One region of the Streptosporangium sp. NPDC051022 genome, then DNA from elsewhere that is predicted to be linked to it. Evidence: riboswitches for the same ligand, from Rfam matches in the RefSeq annotation. Region 1 holds a riboswitch; each other region holds the start of a gene.
What was found. A riboswitch is a leader RNA that binds a small molecule or an ion and turns the genes downstream of it on or off. The one in region 1 is predicted to bind thiamine pyrophosphate.
Positions count from the first base shown of each region.

Region 2: linked by a shared signal. The riboswitch ahead of thiO (glycine oxidase ThiO) and the one ahead of thiC (phosphomethylpyrimidine synthase ThiC) in region 1 are both predicted to bind thiamine pyrophosphate.
Region 3: linked by a shared signal. The riboswitch ahead of AB0N02_RS41235 (cytosine permease) and the one ahead of thiC (phosphomethylpyrimidine synthase ThiC) in region 1 are both predicted to bind thiamine pyrophosphate.

Region 1 covers NZ_JBFBCF010000001.1:758,625-765,709, reverse strand. Annotated here, with positions in the region: gene thiC (phosphomethylpyrimidine synthase ThiC) at 34-1,764, opposite strand; TPP riboswitch at 1,759-1,870, opposite strand; gene AB0N02_RS03580 (succinic semialdehyde dehydrogenase) at 2,082-3,647, opposite strand; gene AB0N02_RS03575 (beta-propeller domain-containing protein) at 3,733-5,862, shown strand; gene AB0N02_RS03570 (M36 family metallopeptidase) at 6,199-7,085, shown strand, end outside.
Region 2 covers NZ_JBFBCF010000023.1:35,008-42,092, reverse strand. Annotated here, with positions in the region: gene AB0N02_RS31085 (glycerate kinase) at 1-680, shown strand, start outside; gene pknB (Stk1 family PASTA domain-containing Ser/Thr kinase) at 803-2,755, opposite strand; gene AB0N02_RS31075 (thiazole synthase) at 2,832-3,590, opposite strand; gene thiS (sulfur carrier protein ThiS) at 3,596-3,796, opposite strand; gene thiO (glycine oxidase ThiO) at 3,813-4,985, opposite strand; TPP riboswitch at 4,978-5,084, opposite strand; gene AB0N02_RS31060 (FAD-dependent oxidoreductase) at 5,320-6,492, shown strand; gene AB0N02_RS31055 (Rv2175c family DNA-binding protein) at 6,543-6,917, shown strand; gene thiE (thiamine phosphate synthase) at 6,895-7,085, shown strand, end outside.
Region 3 covers NZ_JBFBCF010000041.1:31,010-38,094, reverse strand. Annotated here, with positions in the region: gene AB0N02_RS41260 (GPP34 family phosphoprotein) at 1-297, opposite strand, end outside; gene AB0N02_RS41255 (transcriptional regulator) at 414-1,019, shown strand; gene AB0N02_RS41250 (cupin domain-containing protein) at 1,174-1,548, opposite strand; gene AB0N02_RS41245 (rhodanese-like domain-containing protein) at 1,741-2,064, shown strand; gene AB0N02_RS41240 (hypothetical protein) at 2,384-3,253, shown strand; TPP riboswitch at 3,484-3,596, shown strand; gene AB0N02_RS41235 (cytosine permease) at 3,587-4,942, shown strand; gene AB0N02_RS41230 (methylated-DNA--[protein]-cysteine S-methyltransferase) at 5,063-5,647, opposite strand; gene AB0N02_RS41225 (PAS domain S-box protein) at 5,772-7,085, shown strand, end outside.

The sequences.
Region 1 (7,085 bases):
CAGGGGAACTGCGGGTCCCCGGGGAGTAGCGGGCTAGTCCTCTTGGGGTGGGGAGGGCAGGGGGAGGTAGACGCGGCCTCCGTTGCGGAGGAACTCCTCGGCCTTCTCCCGCATCCCGGCCGTCAGTGCCTCACCGTCGGACAGGCCGTTCGTCTCCGCGTACGCGCGCACGTCCTGGGTGATCCGCATGGAGCAGAAGTGCGGGCCGCACATGGAGCAGAAGTGCGCGGTCTTCGCCGGGGCGGCGGGGAGGGTCTCGTCGTGGAAGGAGCGCGCGGTGTCCGGGTCGAGGGAGAGGTTGAACTGGTCCTCCCAGCGGAACTCGAAGCGGGCCTCCGACAGCGCGTCGTCCCACGCCTGGGCCCCCGGGTGTCCCTTGGCCAGGTCGGCCGCGTGGGCGGCGATCTTGTAGGCGATCACGCCCGCCTTGACGTCGTCGCGGTCGGGCAGGCCGAGGTGCTCCTTCGGGGTGACGTAGCACAGCATGGCGGTGCCGTACCAGCCGATCATCGCGGCGCCGATGGCCGAGGTGATGTGGTCGTAGCCGGGTGCGATGTCGGTGGTCAGCGGGCCGAGGGTGTAGAACGGCGCCTCGGAGCAGAGCTCCGTCTGCAGGTCGACGTTTTCCTTGATCTTGTTCATGGGGACGTGGCCGGGGCCCTCGACCATGACCTGGCAGTCGTGCTCCCAGGCGACCTTGGTCAGCTCCCCCAGCGTCCGCAGCTCGGCGAGCTGGGCCTCGTCGTTGGCGTCGTGGATGGAGCCGGGGCGCAGTCCGTCGCCGAGGGAGAAGGTCACGTCGTAGGCGGCGAGGATCTCGCACAGCTCCGCGAAGTTGGTGTGGAGGAAGTTCTCCGCGTGGTGGGCCAGGCACCAGGCGGCGAGGATCGAGCCGCCCCGCGAGACGATCCCGGTCTTGCGGCGGGCGGTGAGCGGCACGTAGGCCAGGCGCACCCCGGCGTGCACCGTCATGTAGTCGACGCCCTGCTCGCACTGTTCGACGACCGTGTCGCGGAAGATCTCCCACGACAGGTCCTCCGGCCTGCCTCCGACCTTCTCCAGCGCCTGGTAGATGGGCACGGTGCCGACCGGGACCGGGGAGTTGCGCAGGATCCACTCGCGGGTCTCGTGGATCCGTTTCCCGGTCGACAGGTCCATGATCGTGTCGGCGCCCCAGCGGGTGGCCCAGCGCATCTTCTCGACCTCCTCCTCGATCGAGGAGGCGACGGCCGAGTTGCCGATGTTGGCGTTGATCTTGACGAGGAAGTTGCGGCCGATGATCATCGGCTCGCTCTCCGGGTGGTTCACGTTGGCGGGCAGTACGGCGCGGCCACGGGCCAGTTCCTCGCGGACGAACTCCGGCGCGACGCCCTCGCGCAACGCGACGAACTCCATCTCCGGCGTGATCTCCCCGCGCCTGGCGCGGGCCCGCTGGGTGAGGCCCGTGGACCGGCCGGAGCCCGGGACCGTCGTCCCGCCGCAGGGACCCGTCCCTCCGCAGGAGACCGTCCCACTCGGGGAGACCGTCCCACCCGGGGAGAGCGCCTCACCGGAGGGACGCCAGGCCGCCCTCAGCGGCGGCAGTCCCTTCTCGGGGTCGGCGACGTGGTCCGGGTCGGTGTACGGGCCCGAGGTGTCGTACAGGACGACGGCGGATCCGTTGGTCAGCGGAATCTCCCGCATCGGCACGCGGATGTCGGGCCGCGAGCCGACGAGATAGGTCTTGCGGGCAGGCGAAACCGTTCTTCGGGCAGGTGAAACCATAGGACGACTACTCCCTACGCCGGCATTACCCGGTCAGGTTCATGCGGTCGACGGCCGTCTCAGCCGCCCTCTCAGCCCGGTGCGCCGGGCTCCCGCGTCGGTCCTCACGACGTTAACCCGAAACCGTCCCATTGCCGCAACCCCCACATATGGGATAACGGGGTCCGCGATCCCCGGGACGGGACAAGGCTCACCCCGGGTCTCACGCCCCCCGGAGTACGGCCCGGCCGCCCCGGGACCGTCATGTCCCCACCCCGGGATACGGCACCCCCGGAGGACGGCTCCCCCGGGGGATCGCGTCGCCCGCTCCGGGCCGCCTACTTCAGGTGGAGCCTCTTCATGGTCTTGAGCAGCCCGGCGAGGGTGTCGGCGTACTTGTCGTAGGTCATGCCGAGGATCGGCTCGAAGCCCAGCCAGGACGCCTGGCTGGCGATGGTCTGCACCTCGGTGTACTTCAGCAGGCCCTCGGTTCCGTGGCGGCGGCCGAGGCCGGAGGACTTCATGCCGCCCATGGGCGCGTCGTAGGAGGTGTAGGCGGAGCCGTACCCCTCGTTGATGTTGACCGTTCCCGCCTTGATGCGGGCGGCCACCGCCCGGCCGCGCGCCAGGTTCCGGGTCCAGACGGAGGCGTTGAGGCCGTAGGGGGTGTCGTTGGCCCTGCCGACCGCCTCGTCGTCGTCGTGGAAGCGGTAGACGGAGACGACGGGACCGAAGGTCTCGTCGCGGCACAGGCTCATGCTCTCGTCCACGTCGGCCAGGACCGTGGGCTCGTAGAACAGCGGGCCGATGTCCGGGCGCGCCTTCCCGCCGGCCAGGACCCTGGCCCCCTTGGCGACGGCGTCGTCCACGTGGGCGCTGACCGCCTCCAGCTGACGCCGGGAGGTGAGCGAGCCCATCTGCACGCTCCAGTCGAGCCCGGAGCCGAGCCTCATGTTCCGGGTCTGGCGGACGAACCTGTCGACGAACGCGTCGTACACGCTGTCGTGCACGTAGAGCCGCTCGATGGAGATGCACAGCTGACCGGCGCTGGTGAAGCAGGCGCGCAGCGCGCCCTGGGCCGCCATGTCGAGGTCGGCGTCGTCGAGCACGACCATCGGGTTCTTGCCGCCGAGTTCGAGCGAGCAGCCGATCAGCCTCGCCGCCGCCGCCTCGGCGATCTTACGGCCGCCCCTGGTCGAGCCGGTGAACGCGACGTAGTCGGCCTCCTCGATCAGCGGCTCGCCGACCTCGGCGGGGTCACCGAGGACGACCTGCCAGATCTCGCGGGGCATCCCGAGGGAGACCAGCAGGTCGATCGTCCAGAGCGTGGACAGCGCGGTCTGGGTGTCGGGCTTGTGGACCACGGCGTTGCCCGCGATCAGGGCGGGGACGATGTCGGTGACGCCGAGGGTGAGCGGGTAGTTCCACGGGGAGATCAGCGCCACGACGCCCTTGGGCTGGCGTATCTCGACCACCTTCGTCGCCAGCGGGAAGATTCCGGCCCTGCGCTGGGGTGCGAGAAGGCCGGGGGCCCGCCGCGCGAAGTAGAGCGTGCAGCCCGCGACGTCGGCGACCTCCTCGAAGGCGTGCCTGCGGGCCTTGCCGGTCTCCCACTGGACCACGTCGAGGATCTCCTCGCGCCGGTCGAGGATGGCGTCGTGCATGCGCAGGAAGGGCCTGATCCGCTCGCTCACGGGCAGCGCCGCCCAGGCCCGCTGGGCCGCGCGGGCCTTGGCGTGGGCGGCACGGACGTCGTCGGCGGTGGAGACGGGCAGCTCGACGAGGGTCTCCCCGGTGAAGGGCGCGGTGATCGACTGTGTCTTCCCGCCGGAGGTCACATGCCGGACGACGCGTTCGATCATGGCCGGGTCGAGTGTCCGGGATGTTCCAAGTGTGGCAGCCATGGTCGAAGAATATTCCGGCCGCACTCCGCTGACTACCGGGCGGTAACGGGGTGAACCGGACGCGATTTCGATCCGTCAAGGGGGCATGAGGACATCGATCCGCACGGTGGGCGCCGTCACCCTCGCCACCGCGCTGCTCGCCACGGGGTGCACTTCCACGGAGACAGGGTCGGGCGCGAGCCGGACGGCACCGGCCGCCGACCTGGGAAGGATCAAGCTTGTCTCCTACAGCGGCTGTGACGACATGCTCGCCGGGCTGCGGGCGGCGACGGCCAAGAATGTCGGGCCGTGGGGGCTGGGGGGCCCGCAGATCATGTACGCCGAGGCGCGCTCGGACATGGCGTCGGGCCAGGCCAAGACGGCCGCCCCCGAGCACTCGACCACGAACGTGCACGAGGCGGGGGTCGACGAGCCCGACCTGGTGAAGACCGACGGCAACCGGGTGATCACGGTGAACCGCGGCGTGCTCCGGGTGGTCGACGCGGCGACGAAGAAGGTCACCGGCACGCTCAGGCTGGTGAGCGCCGAGCAGATGTGGGCCCCGGCCGACCTGCTGATCAGCGGTGACCGGGCGCTGGTGCTGTTCTCCGGCGGCGGGATCATTCCCTACGGCGCGATGGTCAAGCGGATGGCGAGCCCGGGACCGCGGTACGTCCTCGTCGACCTGTCGGGCAGCCCCAAGGTGATCGGCTCGATCACCCCGAACGGCTCCCACGTGGACGCCAGGATGATCGGCTCGACGGTGCGGATCGTGGTCCGCAGCCAGCCGGAGATCGCCTTCCCCGACCTGGGCGGCGACCTGCCGGACAACGAGCGGACGCGGCGGAACATGGAGGTCGTCAAGAAGGCGTCGCTCGACGCGTGGCTGCCGAAGTTCGAGGTGACGGACGCCAAGGGCACGACCACGACGGGGAAGGTCGCCTGCGAGCAGGTCAGCCACCCCGCCGAGTACACCGGCACGTCGATGCTGACCGTGCACACCCTCGACCTGTCCCAGGGGATCGCCGACACCTCCCCGATCAGCGTGGCCGCCGACGGCGACACGGTCTACGGCACCGGCTCCAGCCTGTACGTGGCCAGCAACCCGCGCTGGTGGTGGCCCATGCCGATCGAGGCGGCGGTCGAGGACGCGCCGTCCGACATGCCGCCCGAATCCCCGCAGGTCACACCCTCGGACAAGAGCACCGGACAGGCCCCGCAGGTGGAACCGACGCTGACGGACCCGCCGACGATCGTACCGACCGACGCCCCCGTGGCCCCCTCGACGGACGCGCCCACCGCGTCTCCCACCGCGTCCCCCAGCGTGTCCCCCACGGCGACGGCGACGACCGAGCCCGCCACGATGCCCGCTCCGCCGCCCGAGGAGACCGAGATCCACCGGTTCGACATCAGTGCGCCGGGCGCGCCCCGCTACGTGGCCTCGGGGAAGGTGCCGGGCAGGCTGCTCAACCAGTACTCCCTGTCGGAGTACGAGGGGCACCTGCGGATCGCCACCACCTCGACCAGCGGATCGCACAGTTCGAGCGCCGTCTACGTCCTCAAGGACGACACCCTGGCCAAGGTCGGCGAGCTCGGCGGCCTGGGTGACGGCGAGCGGATCTACTCGGTCCGGTTCATCGGCCCGGTCGGCTACGTGGTGACCTTCAAGCAGGTGGACCCGCTCTACACGCTCGACCTGCGCGACCCGGCGGCCCCGAGGAAGACCGGCGAGCTGAAGATCACCGGCTACTCCGCCTTCCTGCAGCCCGCGGGCGAGGGGCGCCTGATCGGCATCGGCCAGGAGGCCAGCGAGAAGGGCCGCACGCTCGGCACCCAGGTCTCGCTCTTCGACGTCCGCGACCCGGCGGCCCCGAACCGCCTGTCGCAGATGTTCCAGAAGGACTCCGGCTCGGAGGCCGAGTGGGACCCGCACGCCTTCCTGTACTGGGCCAAGACCGGCACGGCCGTCCTGCCGCTGAACACCTGGAACGACACCGGGCAGGCCAGCGGCTCGGCGCTGGTCCTGAGGATCGACGACTCCGCCGTCACCAAGGTCGGGAACATCGTCCACCCGGCCCCCAAGCCGGTGAACAACAGCCGCGTCGCCAACTACCTCGATCCGAGCATCCGCCGCTCGGTCGTCATCGGCGACAGCCTCTGGACGGTCTCCGACCTCGGCCTCAAGGTCAGCGACCTGAGCAGCCTGGCCGACCAGGCCTGGATCCCGTTCTCCTGACCGGGCCCCGGCCGGGCTCCCCAACCGGGCTCCCGGCCGGGCCTCGACCGGGCCTCCTGACCGATCTCCCCGGCCGGGTTCTCCGGCCGGCTCCCCGGGCGGGCTCTCCGCCCGGCGGGGTCGTGGACGGCCCGAAAAGCCGCTCAAGGACGGTTCGGATATGTTCCGAGGACGTTTCGGAGCCGGGAGAATCCGGCTCCGAAACAAGTCATTACACCGACATATCACCCTTTACAAGATCTTGTCAGGCCACTTGAGTAAGTGTTACCTCTTGCGCAACACATGTGACCCACGTGTGGCATGGCCAACGACGGCCATCACTGCGCAGGAGGATCGGTGTCGACCAAACCCTGGTTACGCATCACCGTCATCGCGGCCGCAACAGCGGCGCTCGCCCTTCCCCTCCCAGGACTCGCCCAGAGCTCACCTGGCGGGCAGTCCACCAAAGCCCACGACTTCCAGGCCGAGGAAGGCGCCAAGCCCGACCTGGACAACCGGCGGGGCAGCGTCGCTCCCCCGGCCTACCTCGCCAAGGCCGCGAACGCGGCGACGATCCGGTGGAACAACCTGGGCACCCCGGCGGTCATCACCGGTGCTGAAATCGGCGCTGAGACCGGCGCCGGGACGGACGCCGAGACCGGTGCGGTCACCGGTGTCACGCCACTCGCCGAGGGCCTGGGCGCCGACCCGGAACAGGCCGCCCGCGCCTACCTCAAGGCCAACGAAACCCTGTTCGGCCTGTCCGCCGAGGCCGTCGACGCCCTGGAGAAGGTCGCGGTCAACCCCATCGGGGAGGGCTACGCCGTACTGCTGAGGCAGAGGTTCGGCGACCTGCCCGCGGGCGTCGACGGGCAGGTGGCGCTCGGCGTGACGAACGGAAAGATCATCCACGTCACCTCGACGCTGTCACGCTCCAGCGCGCCGCCGCCCGCCGCGAAGCTCACCGAGCAGCAGGCACTGGAGATCGCGGCCAAGGACGGCGGGATCGACCTCGCCACCGCGAGCGCCAAGAAGGTCACCGCGGTCGCGGTACCCGCCCCCGACGGGACGCACAGCGCCTTCCAGGTCACGCTGATCGGCGGCGGGGAGGGCGAGGCGGCCGCCTACACCACCCACGTGGACGCGGTCAGCGGCGAGATCCTCACCCGCGAGAACCTGGTCGACCACGCCTTCCAGCCCGACGGCCGCCAGCCGGACAACCCGCGCTGGAAGGGCTTCACCGC
Region 2 (7,085 bases), on a different contig from region 1:
TGCCGCCCGGCGGAGCCGCCCTGCGCGACCTGGAAAAGATCGATATATCGGGACTTGTCGCTGTGGACGGCGTGGAGTTCGTCATCGCGAGCGACGTGGACAACCCCCTGCTCGGCCCGCAGGGCGCCGCCGCCGTCTACGGCCCCCAGAAGGGCGCGAGCCCGCAGGAGGTGGACCTGCTCGGACGGGCCCTGGCCAGGTTCGCCGCCGTCGCCGCGCACACCCACGGCCTGGTCGGCGCCATCGAGCACGACGGCGTGGTCCGCCCCATGGGCGTCGCGGCCCAGCCGGGCGCGGGCGCGGCGGGCGGGACGGGCTTCGCCGACCTGGCCTTCCTGCGGGCCGAGTTCAGGCCCGGCATCGACTACCTCCTCGACCTGCTCGGCTTCCAGGAGCGGCTCGACGGCGCCCGCCTCGTCATCACCGGCGAGGGGGCGCTGGACGAGCAGACGCTGCGCGGCAAGGCCCCCGCCGGGGTCGCGGCCGCCGCCGCCAAGGCGGGGATCCCGGTCGTCGCGGTGTGCGGCCGGTGCGACCTCGGCGAGGAGGAGCTGAACGCGGCGGGCATCACGGCCGCCTACGCGCTCACCGGCATCGAGCCGGACCCGGCGCTGTGCGTGTCCGGCGCCGGGCCGCTGCTCGAACGGCTCGCACGCGAGATCGCGGACGAGCATCTGTGACATCTGTGGCATGACCCGCCCGGTCCCCGGTCCCCGGGGACGCGGACCGGGTTCGGGCGGCACGGTGTCACGGGTTCCGGCCCGCCGGGCGGTCGCCCCGGGGGCCGGTGCCGGACGGGCACTCAGTGCCAGATGGTGACCTCGGTGCCCGGCGGGACGGGCTGGCCGCCCGGCGGGCGCTGGGCCAGGACCCTGCCCCTGCCCAGCCCCTTGCGCACATGGACCTTCATCCCCGAGGCGCGCAGCTCCTCGCGGGCCGCCTTGACGTCCTTGTACATCACGTTGGGGATGACGACGAGGTTCTGGCCGTTGCCCTGCTGGTTCTCGTCCTGGCCGTTGATCTCCCAGGGCCAGTGCCACTCGATGTTGTTGCACTGCGACAGGGTCAGCCGGATGACAGCGCCCTTGTCGATCTCCGCGTTCGGCTGCGGGTCCTGGGCGATGACCGTGCACGGCTGGGCGGAGTCGGTCTGCTCGACGAACTCGGGCACGAAGCCCGCGCCGCGCAGGAAGGCGTCCGCCTGGTCGCGGGGCATTCCCTTGACGTCGGGGGCCACCAGGCCCGCGCTCATCACCAGGCCGACCTTGGTGCCCTCCCTGACCCGGTTCCCCACGGCGGGGCTGGTCCGCATCACCTGGCCGCGCGGGACGGTGTCGCTGGGCTGCTTCCTGACCTGGTCGACGCCCAGCCCGGCCTCGGCCAGCTTCGACCTGGCCTCGGCCTCGCTCAGGCCCACCACGTTGGGCACGGCGATCCGCTTCGGCCCGTCCGAGGCGATGATGACGATCTTGGACTTGTCCTCGACCTCGGTGCCCGCCACCGGGTCGGTCCGGATCACGTTGCCCTTGGGCACCTTCTCGTCGTTCTCCGGCTTGCCGATCTCGACGACCAGGCCGCTCTGCCTGGCCTCGGTCTCGGCCGCGTTGACGTTCTTGCCGACGAGGGAGGGCACGACGATGGTGGTGTTCTGGGAGAACAGCCAGCCGGTCACCCCGACCGCGACGATCATCACCACGGCCAGCGCGATCAGGAACCAGTTCGGCCGGAAACCGCCCCGCGCCTTGGGGGTGGGCGGGGCGAGGTCGGCGGCGGGGCCGGTGAGCAGATCGGCGCGCGGCTGGATCAGGGTGTGGTTGGCGGCCGCCGGCGCGGGGGGCGGGGGGCCCTGGGGAGAGGCGGCGGGGCCGACGGGCCCGGTGGGCACCGACGGCGCGGGACCGCTCTCCCGGGGCAGCGTCCGGTGCGCCTCGACCGCGGCGACCAGCAGCGCGGTCGCGTCCGCCGGGCGCATCGCGGGGTCGCGGGCCGTCGCCTGGGCCACCAGGGCGTCCAGCAGCTGGGGCGTGCCCGGCAGCAGCGAGGAGGGCGCGGGCACGCTGTCGTGCACGTGCCGGTAGGCCACCGACATGGGGGTGTCGCCCTCGTACGGCTGGCGCCCCGTGATCAGCTCGAACAGCATGATCCCGGCCGCGTAGACGTCGCTGCGGGCGTCGGCGGCGCCGGCGGTCACCTGCTCCGGCGACATGTAGCCGATGGTGCCGATCATGACGCCGGTCCGCGTCTGGTTCGTGGCCTCGATCGCGCGGGCCAGGCCGAAGTCCACCACCTTCACCCGGCCGTCGTCGGCGAGCAGGACGTTCTCGGGCTTGACGTCGCGGTGGATCATCCCGGCCTGGTGGGCCGCGCCCAGCGCGGCGAGCACCGGGATCATGACCTCCAGCGCCTCCCGGGCCGGCAGCCTGCCCCGGGTGCGGAGCACGTCTCGCAAGGTGCGTCCCGGAACGTACTCCATCGACAGGTAGACGTTGTCCCCGTCGGTGCCCTGGTCGAAGACGTGCACCACGTTGGGGTGCGACAGGCTCGCGACCGACTTGGCCTCGCCGATGAACCGGCGCACGAAGGCGGGGTCCTCGGCGAGGGTGCGGTGCATCACCTTCACGGCGACCGTGCGGTCGAGCCGGACGTCCAGAGCCAGATAGACGGTCGCCATCCCGCCCCGGGCGATCCGGGACTCAACGCGGTAACGCCCGTCGAGGAGCCTCCCGACCAGGGGGTCCGTAAGCGTCGTGTCCACCCGGCAGAGTTTACGGGCGATTTGGCGCTCACAGGGTCCCCGTGTTCGAAACCGATGCGCAGAAGTTGGCTGTTTTCTACGGAACCATGGGGGAGGAAGCCTCAGCATAGCGGCGCCGCGGGATCCGCCCCGCCAGCCGGGCCTGACGGCCCGCGACGACCGCCGAGCGCATGGCCTGGGCCATCAGGTCGGGCCGTTGCGCCCTGGTCACCGCGGTCGCCAGCAGGACCGCGTCACAGCCCAGCTCCATCGCCAGGGCGGCGTCGCTGGCCGTGCCGATCCCCGCGTCCAGGATGACCGGCACGTTCGCGGCCTCCACGATGAGCTCGATGTTGTGCGGGTTCCTGATGCCCAGCCCCGAACCGATCGGCGCGCCCAGCGGCATCACCGCCGCGCAGCCCGCCTGTTCGAGCCTGCGGGCCAGAGCGGGGTCGTCGCCGATGTACGGCAGCACCACGAAGCCGTCGGCGACCAGCCGCTCGGCGGCGTCGAAGGTCTCGATGGGGTCGGGCAGCAGGGTGCGCTCGTCGGAGATGACCTCCAGCTTGACCCAGTTCGTCTCCAGGGCGTCCCTGGCCAGCCTCGCGGTCAGCACGGCCTCCCCCGCGGTGAAGCAGCCCGCGGTGTTCGGCAGGACCTTGATGCCGCGCCCGCGCAGCAGGTCGAGCACCGAACCCCGCGCGGACGGGTCGAGGCGCCGCATCGCGACCGTGGTCAGCTCGGTGCCCGAGGCGGCGAGCGCCTGCTCCAGAACGTCCAGCGAGGGAGCGCCCCCGGTTCCCATGATGAGCCGGGAGGAGAACTTCTCCCCTCCGAGAAGCAGATCGTCGTTCATGTTCCTCAACCTCCCTGCACCGCGGTGAGCACCTCGACCCGGTCGGCCTCGGTGAGCGACGTGGAGTCCCACGCGCCGCGCGAGACCACCTCGTCGTTCACCGCGACGGCCACGCCGCTCCTGAGCTCGGTCAGCCTCTGTACGGCCTGCGCCACCGTCGCCCCCGGGGGCAGTTCGTGGGCGGTGCCGTTGATCGTCACGTTCATCAGAACTCCTGGAAACTCATCGGCGCTCCTGGAAACGCAGCGGAGAGCAGCTCGCCGACAGCTCGCCGTCCGCGTCGCCGAGACAGAGGTCGGCGGTGAGCGGGGCGAGCAGCACCCCGCCCCTGTGGTGCCCGGTGGCCAGCGACAGGCCGGGCACGATCGTGGGGCCGACCAGCGGCAGGTTGTCGGGCGTGCCGGGGCGCAGGCCCGCGACCACGTCGCCGAGTTCCAGCTCGGTGACGCCGGGGACGAGCTCCCGCGCGTCGCGCAGCAGCTCCCACATCCCTCCCGCCGTCACCCGGGTGTCGAAGCCCATCTCCTCCTGGGTGGCTCCGACGACGACCTCCCCGTCGCCGCGCGGCACCAGGTAGACGGAGGAGCCGTGCACGACGCCGCGCACGCACCGCTGCAGGATCCGGGAGGGGGAGCGCAACCGCATGATCTGGCCCTTGACCGGCCGCACCGGCGGCACCGCCTCGGCCGGCAACCCCTCCAGGGCGCCCGACCAGGCCCCGGCGGCCAGGAGCACCCGGGAGGCGCCGATGATCTCGCCGGTCGCGAGCCGTACCCCGGTGACCGTCCCCGTCCCCGTCCCCGTCCCCGTCCCCGCCGTCTCCGTCCCCGCGGTCGTCCCCGCGGTCGTCTCCACGCCGGCCACGCGGGAGCGCACCAGCGCCCCTCCCGTCCTGGCCAGGGCGGCCAGGAGCGCCCCGGTGACCCTCCTGGGGTCGACCCAGGCGTCTCCGCCCGCCAGCAGGCCGCCGCGGACGGACGGCGCGAGCATCGGCTCCAGGCGGCGGCACTCGCGGCCCGTCAGGCGCTCGGCGGGCAGCCCGAGCTTCTCGGTGAACGCCGCCAGCTCGTCCAGGGCCGCCAGGTCGTCCGCGCCGAAGGCGACGTCCAGCGTCCCGTCGGTGCGGTAGTCGAGGTCGAGCCCGCTGTCCGCGCCGAGTTCCGCCGCGAAGGCGGGCCACCTGTCCAACGAGGCCAGGCCCAGCCGCAGGAGGGGCTCCTCGGTGTAGGTGACCTCGCTGACCGGGGCCAGCATGCCCGCGGCGGCGTGGGAGGCCCCGGAGCCCGGGGCCGGATCGACCACCGCCGTCCTCAGCCCTCGCCTGGCCGCGCGCCACGCCACCGACAGCCCGATCACGCCGCCGCCGATGACGAGCAGATCGAAGTGGTGTGACATAAGTCTCCGCTCCCTTCGCCGGCATGACCCGGATCAGGTTCGTGGCGGTCGAGGGCCCGCTTACGGTCACGTCCGAATCCGCCACCACCAGGAGCCGTGCCGCGGCCGTGCCGGTCTGGCACGGTGTTCTCGCACGTCACCCGGCTCGCGCCGGTCCTCGTCGTGCCGCAGCCCTCCTCTCAGCCCGGTGCGTTCCGGGCTCCCGCGCGTCTGTTCGCTCCCACCCTAAGGGCTGGAACAACACCCTCACTGCGTTGGATGCGAGCTAAATACCGTTTTCGTTATCAAACAGCTAATGGCAGAGGGTCGGCCTGGCCGCTTAGGCTCGTGAGTTGTGAATCATGTCGTGGTGGTTGGCGCCGGCTTGGCCGGCGTACGCAGTGTCGAGGCGTTACGAGCCCGCGGGTTCGCCGGCACGATCACGTTGATGGGCGAGGAGGCGCACCGCCCCTACGATCGCCCGCCGCTGTCGAAGTCCGTCCTGCTGGGCGAGACCGACTCCACGATCGTCGACTCCGATCTGGACGCCCTGGAGGTCGACTTCCGCGCGGGCGTCGCCGCCAAGGGACTGCGCCCCGGCGTGGTCGAGACCACCGAGGGCGAGCTGGCCTACGACGGGCTGGTCATCGCCACCGGGGCCCGCCCGATCCGGCTGCGCGGCGACGGTGCGCAGCACGTGCTGCGCACCATCGACGACGCGCTTGAGCTGCGGTCCCTGCTCGTCGCCGGCAGGAGCGTGGCCGTCATCGGGGCGGGCTGGATCGGCGCCGAGGTCGCGACCGCCGCCCGCAGGGCGGGCTGCGAGGTGACCGTCGTCGAGGCCGCCGCCTGCCCGCTGGCGGCCGCCCTCGGCCCCGTCGGCGCGCACACCGCCTCCTGGTACGCCCAGGCGGGCGTCGAGCTGCGCCTGGGCGCCCAGGTCGCCTCCGTCGACCACGACGGGCTCACCCTGGCCGACGGCTCCCGGATCACGGCCGACGTGGTCGTCACCGGCGTGGGCGTGCGGCCCGCGGTCGAGTGGCTGGCGGGTTCCGGCGTCGAGCTCGACAACGGCGTCGTCACCGACGAGCACCTGCGCACCGCGCTGCCCGGAGTGGTCGCCGCCGGCGACTGCGCCGCCTGGTGGTCGCGCCGGTACGGCCGCCGCCTGCGGGTCGAGCACTGGGACACCGCGCTGGGCGCCCCCGAGGTGGCCGTGGCCGCGCTCCTGGGCGGCGACGCGGTCTACGACCCGGTGCCCTACTTCTGGTCCGAGCAGTTCGGCCACATGGTGCAGTACGCCGGGCACCACGACGGCGAGCGCCTGATCCTGCGTGGCGACCCGGAGGCCGACCCCAGGTGGGGGGTCTGCTGGGTCGGCGAGGACGACAGGCTCGTCGCCGTGCTCGCGGTGAACCGCCCCCGGGATCTGCTCCAGGGACGCCGTCTCATCGAGGGCGGGCAGCGCCTGGCCGTCGACCGCCTGGCCGATACCGCGGTAGCGTTGCGCGATTGCACGGTGGCGTAACCTCGCCGCCAGGTGTTTGGCGAAGGGCGCGATGTGGTAGTGGTGGATTCGTGACGCTTTCTGTTGCGCAGATCGATCGGGAGACAGACCAGCTGGTGGGCGAGTGGCTCACCCTGACCGAGGTGGCCCGGAGGCTCAACCTCAGCGCCGGTCGCGCGAAGCAACTTCTCAAGGACCGCAAGCTCATCGGAGTTCGACGGGGCGGTGGCGAGCCACAGGTCCCCGCGGCCTTCCTCGCCGCCGACGACGTCGTGAAGGGACTGCCGGGCACGCTCACCGTGCTGCTCGACGCCGGATACGACGACGTCGAGTCGCTCCGCTGGCTGTTCACTCCAGACGAGACCCTGCCGGGGTCCCCGGTGGACGCGATCGTCGCGGGCCGCCACACCGAGGTCAAGAGACGTGCCCAGGCCCTCGGTTTCTGACGCCCGCCTGTACCTGTGCACCGACGGTCGCCGTGACCGGGGAGACTTGGCCGATTTCCTCGACTCCGCCCTGGCGGGCGGGGTCGACATCGTCCAGCTGAGAGAGAAGGGCCTCGAGGCACGTGAGGAGCTCGCGCTCCTCGAGGTCTTCCGCGACGCCTGCGACCG
Region 3 (7,085 bases), on a different contig from region 1:
GGACAGCAGACGCTTGCGGAGCCCGCCCGAGTGGAGTTTGCCGACCCACCAGTCGGGCTTGCGCTCCTTGGGGTCGGCGGAGATCCGGGCCAGCGCGGCGTCCAGTTCCTCGTTTCCCAGGGGGGCGGAGTTCAGGACGGCGACCTTCTTGCCGTCCAGGTCGATCCGTCCGTTGAGGGCCAGCTCGGCGAGAAGGGAACCGCCGAGTGCGGCGTCCAGCTCCGTCGAGCCGACCAGTTGCCTGCCCTCCTCCTCGCTGTGGGCGAGCAGGAGGACTTCCTCGGCGATGGTCGTCATTCTCCGACTCTATGGCGCGGACACCGCCGACACGGCGTGCGGGACCGTGGGGGCCGGGCGGTCGCCCGGTGGCCTCCCCGGGCGGCGCCGCGCCGGCCTGAGAGAATGCTCGTCCTATGAGCATCTCCGCGGAACTCCACACCATCGGCCGCCCCCTCGTCGACGTGCAGCTCGCCCACCCGACGGTGGTGGGCATCGCCAGGGGTGACCTGGCCGAGCCGGTGTTCCGGTCGTGGCTCGAACAGGACTACCTGTTCCTCCTGGACTACGTGCGGGTGTTCTCCCGGCTGGCCTGGCAGGCCCCGGACGGTCACCTGGGCGATCTGGTCGATCTCGCCCACGCCACCTTCCACGAGGAGCTGGACCTGCACCGCTCGCTGTCGGCCGAGTTCGGCGCGAAGCTCGGCGAGGCGCGGAAGGGGCCCGCCTGCGCCGCCTACACCTCGTTCCTGCTCGACTCCGCCGCGACCTACGCCGACGGCCTGGCCGCGCTCTACCCCTGCATGTGGGGCTACTCCACCCTCGGGCGCGTCCTGGCGGAGAACCCGCCCGCCGAGCCCCGCTACCGGGCCTGGGTCGACACCTACGCCCACCCCGGCTTCGCCGAGCTGACCGAGCGCATCGCCGTGATGATCGACGAGGCCGTCTCCGACCTCGACAGGGCGAAGCGGCTGTTCACCGAGGGCATGCGCCACGAGATCGCCTTCTGGGACGTGCCCTGACCTCGCCCGGGGCGCGCCGCGGCGCACCCCGCCCTCCTCTTCCCGGGTCTCCCGGGGCTCTTGCCGGGGCGTGACCCCCGTTCTTCCCGGGCCGTGACCTCCGCCGCCTTTCTGGCGGGGGTCACGGCCGTACGGCCGGCGCGTCCACGGTGGGTCACTGGGCCCACGGCGGCAGGATGGTCCGGCCGTCGAGGGTCGCCTTGATCCCGGCCGAGGTGCACACCGTGGCGGTGGCCCGCTCCGTCGGCGAGGCGTTGCGGATCGAGAACGGGGTGTCCGGTGCGACGATCAGCGCGTCTCCCGCCTCGATCACGTACTCGACGCCGCCGACGGTGCCGATCATCCGCCCGGAGTGGGCGACGAACACCTCCTCGCGATCCACGGTGTGCTCCAGGCTCGTCATGCCGGGCGCCATGTCGATCGACCAGACGGCCAGCTCCGCCGAGCCCCGGGAGGGGACGGCCAGCGAGCGGACGGTCATGCCGCCGTTGTCGAAGACCGGGGCCCCGGCCAGGTCCGCGATGGTCATGGATCCTCCAGATGGTAAACCTTGTTGTCTTTCTCAGAAGGTAAACCAGGTTGTCTATCTCGTCAACGGGTGAGGGGACAAGTGGGGCGAAGTCCGCGTGCCTGCATACGGTCCGTGGCCGCTTGTGGACGAGATAGGGCCGGTCGGAGGGCTTTGTTCCCCATTGGTCGAGGGACTTGGAACAATGAGGACATGAGTGTTCCTGAGGTCGAGGCGCAGGCCGTGCCGGACGGCGCGTTCCTGCTTGACGTGCGCGAGAACGACGAGTGGCGGGCGGGTCACGCGCCCAGTGCCGTCCACATCCCGCTGGGCGAGTTGCAGGCTCGCGTCGGTGAGGTGCCGAAGGACGCGCCCGTCTACGTGGTCTGCCGTGTCGGCGGTCGTTCCGCGAACGCGGCCGCCTGGCTCAACCACGTCGGCTGGGACGCGATCAACGTCGGCGGCGGCATGCAGTCGTGGAGCTTCGCGGGCCGCCCCATGGTCAGCGAGAGCGGCCAGGACCCGTTCGTCGCCTGAGCTCCCGGCGCCGGACCGGCGGAGTCGCGACGTCCGCTCCCCGCGAGCGGTTTCCCGGGTGTCCCGTCCGGCCCTCACGCGGCTGTCACCCGGTCGTGCCGCCTCGGGTCGCGACCGAGACGCTGAGGGCGGGCGGTGAGACGAACGGCTGTCGAGAGACGGACTTCGGGGACCCGGTGCCGGGCCGGCTCGTGGGGCTTCTGTTTCCCCGGGCAGGGGGTATGTTCCGGAGGCCGTACGGGCTGGCTTCACGGAGGGTGCCGACGGCGGCCGATACCTTGCGTCAACCCGCGCGACACGACATAAAGGAGTGCTCATCGTGACACCCGAGACGGACCCGGCGACCGACCTCGGCGGGTGGGGTGCCGCGCTGGCCGGTGCCTTCGAGATACTGCTCGGTGGAAAGCCGGCCGTCGACCCCGCCGCCGGATACGGGGTGTATTACGCCTCGGACCCCCTCGACGAGTTCCTGTTCCCGAATCCCTGGGCCACCCCTGACGCGCTGTCAGGCCGGGAGCCCAGGCACCTTCCGGATTCGGACGGTGAGTACCCCTTCTCCCCTTGGACATGGCGGTTCGACCTGAGCGAGTCGCTGTTCCGCTTCGACGCCGAACTTCTGGCAGGAACGGGACCGTGGGGCGACGGCGGCCACAAGGGCCCCCGGCCGTTCGACGACGCCTTCGTCGCCGACCTGCGGGTCGTCTCCTCGGTCGACGAGGCCGGTGAAGCGCTGGTGCACGGCGCGGAGCTGGGACCGCTCCTGGGCCGCCATGGCGTCGACCTGACCGACGAGAAATCCAGGAAACTGAACAGCTGGCTGACCGTGCTGCTGCGTGTCGCCACCGACGGCACTCTCACCGATGCGATGCGGGCCGCCACGTTCACCGAGCGCGGCCCCGAACACCTGGTGTCGATTCACGACGTGGACGACGCCTGCTCCGCCGACGAGCCCTGGGAGGAAAGGCTGAGCGCGGTCACGCATCCCGCGCTCCGCGACCATCTCCGCATGCTCTGCCTCGCCGAGGACGACGCGCGCAGCAAGGGCGGCTTCTACTGCGGCACCGGCCACTGGCCGTGGACCGATGTCCTGGAGGCGGCCGGCTGCTCCCTTGTCGCAGGCTGGGGGTTCGGCGAGTCCCAGGCCGGTACCGCCGTCGTGCGACTGCCGGACAAGCCGGGAGCACGCTGAGCACGCCGCTTCACAAGCTCTCACCGAGAACACCTCGGCGGGGAATCAGCGTCTCCTTCGGGCGACTCTCCCGACCCGGGCGGCCCTGGGGCATGTCGAGGGCGCTCAGCCAGCGGACGGGGGGATGCGGCGGGCGCGCCGTGCCATGTCCCTCGCCAGGGGGGTGGTAGCCGAGATCGGGCAAATGGTGCATCATTGGGGCGCGAACCGGGCTGATCCCGGTTCGGCACGTAAGCCAACGCGGGAGCTCGGGGCAACCGGGCTGAGAGGGCAGCTACCGCCGCTGCCGACCGCATGAACCTGTCCGGGTAATGCCGGCGTAGGGAGCACGTCGTGACGTCTGACGTCATTCATTCCAAGCATGCCGAGGCACCCCTCACCCTCGACCAGGCTCCTCCGAAAACCCTCGGCATGCTCGACCAGGGCGCGTTCTGGGCCAACCTGGGCGTCAGTCTGCTCGGGTTCTCCTTCGCGCTCTTCCTGATCAACCCGTTGCTCGACGACAACCCGCTCACCTTCGGCGCGGCACTGCTCGCCGCCCTCGTCGGCAGCCTCATCGGCACCGCGATGGTCGGCCTCGCCGCGGTCCCCGGGGTACAGACCGGCCGGCCCGCGATGGTACTGCTGCGCGGGCTGTTCGGCGCGAAGCTCTCCTACGTCCCGACCGTGCTCAACATCATCCAGATGATCGGCTGGGGCGCGTTCGAGCTGTGGGTGGTCGCGATGGGCGCCCAGGCGATCTTCGGCTCCTCCGTCCCCTACGCGGTCTGGGCGATCGCGGCCGGAGCGCTGACGACCGCGCTGACCATCTACCCGCTGGGTGCCATCAGGCTCCTGCGGCGGTTCGTCACGGTCGGCGTGGTCATCTCCATCGCCTGGTTCGCGGTGATCTTCCTGCGCGACACCCCCGCCCAGAGCGGCGGCTCGTGGGACGCCTTCGCCGCGGCCGTGGACTTCGTGGTCGCCCTGTCGGTCTCCTGGGTCCCGGTGGCCGCGGACTACGCCCGGCACTCGCGTTCCACCCGGGCGGCCTTCACCGGAGTCGTCGGCGGCTACACCCTCGGTCAGGTGGCCTGCCTGGCCGTCGGCGTCTACGCGGTGGCGCTCGCCGGGCACGGCGCGGTGCAGAACGAGCCGACCGCCGTGTTCGCGCCGTTCGTCGCGGCTCCGCTGGGCGCGCTCTTCTTCGGGATCCTCGTGCTGCGCGAGACCGACCAGTCCTTCGCCAACGTCTACTCGACCGCGATGTCACTGCAGAACCTGATGCCGAAGGTGGACCGCCGCGTCTTCTCCGTGGCCATCGGCGTACTGACCACGGCCGTCGCCCTCGTCGTCGACGTGAACTCCTACGGCGCCTTCCTCAGCATCATCGGCGCGGTGTTCGTGCCGATGCTCGGCGTGCTGGCGGTGGACTACTTCCTGCTCGGCGGAGGCAGGGACTGGGACACCTCACAGGACGCGCCCTCCCGCTGGCTCATGGTGCTGCCGTGGGCGCTGGGCTTCGTCACCTGGTGGCTGCTGGCGGCCTCCTCGCAGGTGTCCTGGTGGGCGGCGATCTGGGACGGTGTCAGGGACGCCGTCGGATTCACCCGGCAGCCCTGGATGAGCGCGTCCGTCGGCGCCTTCCTCGTCGCCGGCCTGGTCACGCTGGCCCTGGGAGCGCTGCGCCGCCGTCCGTCCGGACCGTGACAGGCCGTGGGACACCGTGGGACACCGGGGGACACCGGGGGACACGGGGGGACACCGAGGGGCCCGGTGATCCGGGAGGCAGGGCGGCAGACCGCGGGAGGCCGGGAGCCGTTCTCCCCGCTACGAGAGGCGGGGGGAACGGCCTCCGGCCGTTCTCTCGACGCGCAGCAGCCGTTCCTTGGCGGTCGGGCCCCCCGCGTAACCGCCCAGGACGGCCTCGCTCTCGACCACCCGGTGGCAGGGCACGATCACGCAGACCGGGTTGCTGCCCAGCGCGTTGCCGACCGCCCGCAGCGCCCGCGGCCTGCCGATCCGCTCGGCGATCTCGCGGTAGGTGGTCACCGTCCCGTACGGCACCGCCAGCATCATCTGCAGCACGGTCCTGGCGAACGGGGTCGCCAGCTGCAGGTCGATCGTGATGGTGAAGGCGCGGAGCCTGCCGGAGAAGTAGGCGTCCAGCTCCCGGCGGACCGGATCGAGCCGCCGGGGGTCGGGCCCGATGAACGAGCCGACCGCCCTGCTGACGCGTTCGAAGATGACGTGCTCGTTCTCGTAGCTGCACGCCACCACGCCCCGGTGCGTCACCGCGAGGGTCAGCCGTCCCACCGGGCCGTCGAGGGTGCCGAACGCGATGTCCGGGTGCGCGCTCCCCATGTAGGTGGGCGAGGTCACCCGAAGCAATGCGTCGAGGTCGCCGGATGACATGGCCCCACCCTTCGGTATCCAGGCGTGTGGTCACCGCAGCGTATCGGACGGATCCCCCCAACGAGTGTCAGCACATGCGGACGAAGTGCCAAGATCAGGCCAGTTGACACGGCACTATGGATGTGTGGGTGACGACAGGGCCGAAAGTGACGAGGGCATCGGCCGGGCGGTCGTCGCCGGTGCGCCCAACGCGATAGTCGCCCTGGACCGAGATCAGACGGTCCTGGTGTGGAATCCGGCCGCCGAGCGTCTGTTCGGCTGGTCGGCCGCGGAGATGGTCGGACGCCGTGCTCCGGTGGTGCCCGAGGAGCTGACGGCCGAGCACAACGCCGTCCTCGAACGGGTCCGTACCGGCGGTCAGGTCTCCCTGCGGACCAAGCGTTTCCGCCGGGACGGCAACCTGCTGGACGTGCGGGTCGACACCAGCGCGCTGCGCTCCGACGCCGGCGCGCTGCTGGGCTACGTCAGCGTCTACCACCTGGTCCAGGACGACGAGAGCGCCCAGGACCGGGTGGTCCGCAGGGCGCGGCTCGTGCGCAGGCTCACCGACGTGGTCGCCGACATCAACGCCGAGCGGGAACTGCCCGCGGTGCTCGACCGGATCGCGGCCAGCCTCACCGAGCTGACCGGGGCGGACGCGGGCGGGTTCGTGCTCATCGAGGGCGACCGGCTGCGCCTGGTGGCCAGTCACCGGCTTCCCGAGTCGCTGCGCGACTCGACCGCCCACATGCGCACCAGCCTGGTGGGCAAGCTGCTGCGCACCGGCAGGACCGTGATGCTGGAGACCGGGGACCAGGCCCGCCTCGACGAGCTGATCTGGTCGCAGCTTCCCGGCCTGCACACCATCGCGCTCGGTCTGGCGGCGGTCGGCGGCAGGCCGTACGGCGCGCTGTACGCCCTGTTCGCCAAGCACAAGGCCGGGCACGTGGAGCTGGAGCTGCTGGAACTGCTCGCGGGGCACGCCGGGATCGCCGTCGGCAACGCCATGGCCTACCAGGAGGTCGTACGGCAGCGCGCCCACCAGCGGGCGGTGTTCGACGCCAGCGCCGACGGCATCGCCGTGCTCGACGTCCGGGGCCGGATCATCCAGTGGAACCCGGCGGCCACCGAGCTGACCGGCTTCGACGCGGGCGAGGTGATCGGCGGTCCGCCGCCGTTCCCGCTGCCGGAGCCGGGCGACAAGCTCACCCTGCAGCTCCCCTCCGGCGCCTGGCTGGACGTGCTCTGCGCGGAGATCGTGGAGACGGGCGAGATCGTGGTCGACTTCCGCGACGTCACCCGGGCCAAGGAACTGGAGGAGGCCAAGGACCTCTTCCTCGCCACGACCAGCCACGAGCTGCGCACCCCGATCACGGTGGTCCAGGGCTTCGCGGGCACCCTCGACGCGCGCTGGGACGGGATGGCCGACACCGAGCGCCGCGCCGCCGTGCACATCATC